One region of the Metabacillus sp. KH_069 genome, then DNA from elsewhere that is predicted to be linked to it. Evidence: riboswitches for the same ligand, from Rfam matches in the RefSeq annotation. Region 1 holds a riboswitch; each other region holds the start of a gene.
The links. A riboswitch is a leader RNA that binds a small molecule or an ion and turns the genes downstream of it on or off. The one in region 1 is predicted to bind thiamine pyrophosphate.
Positions count from the first base shown of each region.

Region 2: another riboswitch for thiamine pyrophosphate. It lies ahead of tenA (thiaminase II); the one in region 1 lies ahead of AC3ISE_RS17960 (MTH1187 family thiamine-binding protein).
Region 3: another riboswitch for thiamine pyrophosphate. It lies ahead of thiC (phosphomethylpyrimidine synthase ThiC); the one in region 1 lies ahead of AC3ISE_RS17960 (MTH1187 family thiamine-binding protein).

Region 1 covers NZ_CM174460.1:3,552,830-3,555,095, reverse strand. The annotation lists gene thiT (energy-coupled thiamine transporter ThiT) at 1-473, opposite strand, end outside; TPP riboswitch at 581-682, opposite strand; TPP riboswitch at 825-937, shown strand; gene AC3ISE_RS17960 (MTH1187 family thiamine-binding protein) at 1,039-1,329, shown strand; gene AC3ISE_RS17955 (ABC transporter permease) at 1,304-2,092, shown strand; gene AC3ISE_RS17950 (ABC transporter substrate-binding protein) at 2,109-2,266, shown strand, end outside.
Region 2 covers NZ_CM174460.1:1,057,382-1,059,647, reverse strand. The annotation lists gene thiO (glycine oxidase ThiO) at 1-153, opposite strand, end outside; gene tenI (thiazole tautomerase TenI) at 150-758, opposite strand; gene tenA (thiaminase II) at 755-1,441, opposite strand; TPP riboswitch at 1,516-1,625, opposite strand; gene AC3ISE_RS05270 (monovalent cation:proton antiporter family protein) at 1,695-2,266, opposite strand, start outside.
Region 3 covers NZ_CM174460.1:3,894,783-3,897,048, forward strand. The annotation lists gene AC3ISE_RS19645 (spore germination protein) at 1-743, opposite strand, end outside; TPP riboswitch at 1,053-1,162, shown strand; gene thiC (phosphomethylpyrimidine synthase ThiC) at 1,284-2,266, shown strand, end outside.

The DNA.
Region 1 (2,266 bases):
CCGGCTGAATACAGCAGAACGGGCTGATCTCCTGCAAATTCTGCAAAGAATACAGCTCCTGCAAGTGTATGTGCTGCAAATCTCAGAAAGCTTCCGAGAAAAGCTGCCGCCACTACATAAGTAATTAACCGTTTTTTGTTTAGCGGGTTCAAAGAGCTTTGGACTTGCTTATAAAATACTCCTCCGGCACCCACGACGGTAAATGCGACAAAATAGTCAAGAAAACCCTGTACCGGATGCACGATTGTAGTGTAGCCCATAATCGTCTGCAAAACGCCAAGTAAAAACCCTGTAAGCAGTCCGCCTTTTAAACCGTGGCGAAAACCCATGATCAGAACTGGAATCATCGCAAGCGAGATCGACCCGCCCTGCGGCATTTTGCCAATGAAACTTGTTGCTAAATCAAGCAGAAATGCAATCGCTCCAAGGATTGCTGCCTCTACTAAGAAAACAAGACGTGTATTTGTCTGCATAGCTTTTCCCCTTTTCGGCATTCGACCGGGGCTGTTTTTTTCCATAATAAAAAGCAATGCGGGGAATGTCGGATGGTTTCCACGCACTGCTTTGGTTGGGTTATCACTTGAATCCATCGCCACATCCCTACGTAAGCTTTAACTATACAGGTTCAACGGGTCTGAACAGAATGTTCACTCTCAGCCGAATGGCTCCCCAAGTGGTCAAATGCAATATATGATTTAGACACTACTATACAGGAAGTTGCAAAATTCGACAAGGATATATTGAGATTTTTTTCAGAAAAGTTTGGAAAGCCCTTTCTTATATCTTTACAATTTTCAGGAATCTTGCTATAGTTTCCATGAATTCAATATATGCAGGGGAGCTGAGTGAACTTGGCTGAGAGGATACTGATTCTTGTATCGACCCTTTAACCTGATCTGGGTAATGCCAGCGGAGGGAATGCGGAAGATGCGTTATTTTTCCATAACTTTGCGAATGCGTTAAGGCTGCCCCAGTGGCAGCCTTTTTTGTCGTTCGGTCAGCTGTTCATATATGAAAAAAATTTAAGGAGGAAAAAGAATGTCCAGTGTAAATCTAGCATTTCAGGTGCTGCCTAAATCATCAGAGGGGAATACATATGAAATTGTCGACAAAGCCATCGAGGTTGTCCAGCAATCCGGAGTGAAATATGAGGTTGGTGCAATGGAGACGGTAATGGAGGGAGAGCTTGATAGACTGATTGAAATTGTCAAGCAAGCGCAGGATGCCTGCATTTCAGCCGGTGCGACTGAGGTAATGACTCACATGAAAATTCATTACCGTCCAAAAGAAGGGGTCACAATGGATGAAAAACTTAAGAAATACCGTTAACACCCTTTCAGGGATTGCGCTTCCTGGTATTGTGCTGCTGTCGTTCTTCTTTTTATGGGAATTGGCTGTCATCGTCACTAAAGTGGAAAAATGGATTCTGCCGCGCCCGACTGATATTTTCATCACGCTTGCAGAAATGAGAGGGACGATAGGCGTCCATATCCTGCAGACCCTGGCGGAAGCAGTGCTTGGATTATTGATCGCAATAGCCGCGGGAGTATTGATTGCTATTTTGATAGACATGTCAGAGTGGGTTCGAAAATCTGTTGAACCGCTGCTTGTTCTTTCGCAGACCATTCCCATAATCGCGCTTGCTCCACTGCTTATCATCTGGTTTGGGTTCGGTATTTTTCCTAAAGTCATCGTGGTGGCGCTCGTCTGTTTCTTTCCGATTGCCATCAACCTGTCTGATGGATTCCGTTTAGTTGACAGGGACATGGTGAAGCTCATGCAAACGCTTGGAGCAAGCGGGAGGCAGATGTTTATAAAACTGAAACTTCCTGCTGCAGCGCCTTTCTTTTTTTCAGGATTAAAAATAGCAGGAACATACAGTGTGATGGGAGCCGTTATCGGAGAGTGGCTGGGTGCAAGCAAAGGACTCGGCATTCTATTAACTCGATCATCACAATCGTTTCTAACAGAAAAAGTATTTGCAGCGATCATCTTAATAGTAGGTTTAAGCTTAATAATTTTTGCACTCATTGAAATCCTGGCAAGAATCATGATGCCCTGGAAATACAAGCAGCAAAAGCATTCTAATTAGCACGGGGGAGAAAGAAATGAAGAAATTCTTATTTATTTTATCTAGTTTAGTGTTCATCTTATCTGGATGCGGATCAGCCGAAAAAGCATCTAATGAGGAATTGAAAAAAGTAAAGATTATGCTGGATTGGTTTCCAAACACAAATCATACAGGCATTTATACAGCGAAAGAAAA
Region 2 (2,266 bases), 1.9 Mb from region 1:
GCCAAGCATTCCGGCCGCAGCACTTGATGCGCCGCTGCCTGTTTTCCCGCTTTCAAACACCGCAACGCGGATACCTGCTTTCGCTAAAAAATAGGCAGAGGCAAGCCCGATGACGCCTCCGCCGATAATACCGGCATCAAAAAAAGGTTTCAATCGCCCATTCCCCCTTTTAATTGTTCTGCAATCTCACATGCAGCATGATAAGGATGATTTGATGAAAAAACGTAGGACATCACGGCTGCTCCTTCAATCTTTAAATCTCTTATTTCCGGAATGACAGCGGGAATGATTCCTCCAATTGCAATGACAGGAATGCTGACAGATTCCGCTATTTCTTTTAATGCGCCAATCCCTCTTGCTTTTAGACCTTCTTTGGATGATGTCTGAAATACATGGCCGAATAGGAGCCGGTCTGCCCCATTTTCAGCACAATATATTGCTTCAGCAGCAGTGTGGACAGAACAGCCTGCGACAAGGTGCGGAAACCTCTGTTTCACCATTTTCACATCAAAGCTGTGCGATGGGAGCTGAACCTGATGCAAACCAGAAAGAACAGCGGCGTCCACCCGGTCATTCATGACAAGCTTTGATTTCGGCACCCCATTTTGATGGAGAGCTTCAACCAGCTCTATCAGTTCCCCGGCCGATTTATTCTTTTCTCTAATATGAATGGCATCTGCAGCTGTATGTATGTCTGTGATGATTTTTATGAGCTCTGATATATTGCGACGGCCGTCTGTCACAAGATGTAATTTCACTTTTGCATCAGCACGGTTTCTGACTCATCCCACACTTCCATTTTTTCCGCCATGTCCCAGAAGCGATATTCATATATTGAACTGATGAGGAAGTTTTCTTTCATCATTTGTCTCTCGTGATCGCTTGCATGCAGAGCAAGCTCGTCAAATCGTGCAATCTGTTCAAGAACCAGCTCTTTAAACCATTCACCGTGATAAGTCGCGATCCATTTTTCATAAACATCATCACCTGGTTTGCAATCTTTCAGATGCTCCCCGACTTCATAATAGAGCCAGTAACAAGGAAGTAATGCGGCGATGATTTCTCCAAGATTTCCCGTCGCAACGGAACGGTACATATGGGAGGTGTAAGCATACGCAGTTGGAGATGGCTTAAATTCTTCCCTTTCCCTGTCTGTAATGCCAAGCAGGACAGAAAATTGCTGATGCAGAGAGAGCTCTGCCTCGTACGTTCCCTGGGAATGAACGGACATCCGGTAAGTAGTATGCAAATCAGGCGCCATCGCCCCTGCAAAAGCCTGCACTTTTGCAAAATGCGTTAAGTAATATGAATCCTGCATCACATAATATTTAAATTTATCTTTTGAAAGGGTGCCATCGCCAATTCCTTTTACGAAAGGATGTTCAAAGCTTCCTTCCCACCATTTATTTGCATACTCCCGGCATTCTTTTGAAAATGACATGTTTTGTTCCTCCTCATTTTTTAGGTGCGAAAACAGCAAAAAACCACTTTTCGCATAGAAAAGTGGTGTATGAATAGACCTTTACACCACTTCCCTACGCTGGTTTTAGCCAGATCAGGTTCTGAGGGTCTTGAAGGCAAACTTCAATCTCAGCCCTTCTAACAGGGCTCCCCTAGCGGTAGTTCATATATGATTTTAGAAATATTTACATGTACATCATATCATGCTGAAAGAAACTTTCAAGTCAAAACTTTCAGCTTTTATGGAATTCAAGTTCTTGTCTGAGCTCATCCACATATTCAGCTGATCCAGTCAGAATCAGCAGATCTCCGCGTTTCAGCTCTGTATCTCCATGCGGCACAATCGATTCATTTTCCCTGAAAATACGGACAAAAATAACGTCGCCTGTAAAGGGAAAGCTGCGAAGCACCATGCCATCGTAGCGTCTGTTGTTCATTTTTATCTGGTACAGCGCCGAATCATTATGAGTCAGAATTTTCATGATGCCAGGAGCTTCAATAAGAGCTCTGAGCAGAGTTTTTGTAGATAACAGGACAGAGAAGACATCGATTCCCTTTGCTCTAAGCTGTTCATCCAATAATGGTGACGAAATGCTTGCTATCACCCGGTCAACTTCAAGCTCTTTCGCAAATAAGGAGATTTCCGCATTCGCATCTTCATCTCCTGTAGCGGCAATCAGGATATCTGCACTGAAAACACCTTTTGACTGAAGCGTTTCAATCGAATAATCTTCAAGGTCTTCAATCTGAAAAAGTGATTCAGCGATCTGCTGTTCATTTTTATCGATATGAGTATGATACACCG
Region 3 (2,266 bases), 340 kb from region 1:
GTACTTAAAATTTGCGGAAACAGAGAATATGGTGAATCCTCAATCGATTCTTCTATAATTCCGGGTGTATCAACAGCATCAATTTTTATAGACTTTAATCTCGTGAGAACTTTCTCAATTAATTCTTTGTTTGTTAGATGGTTTATATAAAGAACCGCTACCCTTGTTCTTGATATGTTTCCAATCTCCAAGTATTTCACAACTAGACTTCCATCTAATATTCTTTGTCTGATTAAGTTGAGATTTATATCCATATTCTCCGTAAAACCTTCATGAGATCCGCGGACAACCTTTTCATTTTGAGGCTGTTCAACAGATCTTGCCTTATTGAGCGCAGAATCAATGGCATAAATGCAATCCAAATCTTCTATCAGAAATAAACATGCACCCTTACAAAGAAAATGAATGGCTTCATGAATATCCTTCGTTTTCAAAATCGAGGCAATTGCAACAACATCCTCAACCTCTCCCGACTCTGCTTGCTGCAAGGGTCCTAAAATATCCTGATTGATTTTTTCAGACATCATAAGCGGCACAAAATAAAGCAATAACCCTTGCTTCCCTTTGAACATAACCTTTCTTTGGCCTAAATCATCCGTATGATCCAGGTGAGTCAGGATTTTTGCGATATTCACATTAAAATGGGAAGAAACAGGTATGTTGGTATCTTTGGGAGGTGCCGTATTCATAGGCTGCTGTGGCGTTTGCTTTGATTGTTTTTTTTTCTTGAATAAAGAAAACATAGACTCACCCCTCCACTAGAATCTTTATTAGTTTCTTAGTATGTTGGTAAAAGTATGCATCCGAATATTTTAGAAAGAAAAGCGCAAGCGCCCGTTTGGCGCTGGCATGTCAGATAAGGGTCCGAGGAGCCTGAGCGATTCCGCTCGCCATCGAAGCGCAAATTTTTATACTTTCTTATCTCAGTCTGTAATCAGGTACAAGGAACCACAACCTTGTACCTGGATTATTTTCAACATTTTTAATTGTGAAAATAATCACTTGCAGCCTGCTGCTTTTCCTGCTATATTGCTAACAAATGAATATTTTATTCATTCTGCTGGGGGAGTCCATGATGCTGGACTGAGAAAAGAACGAGAGTCTTTGACCCTTTGAACCTGATCTGGATGATACCAGCGTAGGGAAGCGGTGTGGCGTAGGCCGTTCTTTTTGGCTTTTTACACATACTGTTCCAAGGGTTCTGTTCATTAACAGAACCCTTTTTCTATTCTTTCGCGGGTGCAGATCAAAACTCTACTAAACGATATGAGGAGGAGTTAAGATTGGATTTCGCATTTACTAAACCGTTTGAGGGCAGCAAAAAGAGGTACAAAACAGGATCAAGAGAGGACATTTGTGTTCCTTTTAGGGAAATTGAACTCGCGCAAAATCATGAGCCTGTGCTTGTTTATGATACGAGCGGTCCATACACAGATTCAGCAGCTGCCATTAATATTAAAAAAGGATTGCCTGAAGTAAGAAGAAGCTGGATTTTTGATCGGGGGGATGTTGAAGTATATTCAGGGCGCAGCGTAAAGCCTGAGGATAACGGCCGCCAAGAGAATGTCACTCCACATGGAAACGTCTTTACTGGTGACAGAAACGTACTCCGGGCAAAAAAGAATGCTAATGTCACTCAGCTTCATTACGCCAGAAAAGGGATCATTACACCGGAGATGGAGTACATAGCCATTCGTGAAAACATGGACCATGAATTCATTAGAAGTGAAGTCGCGGCCGGCAGAGCCATCATTCCGGCAAACATCAACCATAGAGAAAGTGAGCCGATGATCATCGGCAAACATTTCCATGTCAAAATCAATGCCAATATAGGCAACTCAGCCGTCACTTCATCCATTGAAGAAGAAGTGGAAAAAATGACATGGGCGATTAAATGGGGGGCTGATACCATCATGGATTTATCGACTGGCAAAGATATTCACACCACCAGAGAATGGATCATCAGAAATTCTCCAGTACCTGTTGGCACAGTTCCCATCTATCAGGCGCTTGAAAAAGTGAATGGCATTGCTGAGGATTTGACCTGGGAAGTTTATAGAGATACCTTAATCGAACAGGCAGAACAAGGGGTCGATTATTTTACTATTCATGCTGGTGTATTGCTGCGGTACATTCCTTTAACCATTAAAAGAACAACCGGAATTGTATCACGAGGAGGATCCATTCTCGCTGGCTGGTGTTTAGCCCATCACGAAGAAAACTTTCTATATACCCACTTTGAGGAGATTTGCGAGATCTTAAAGCA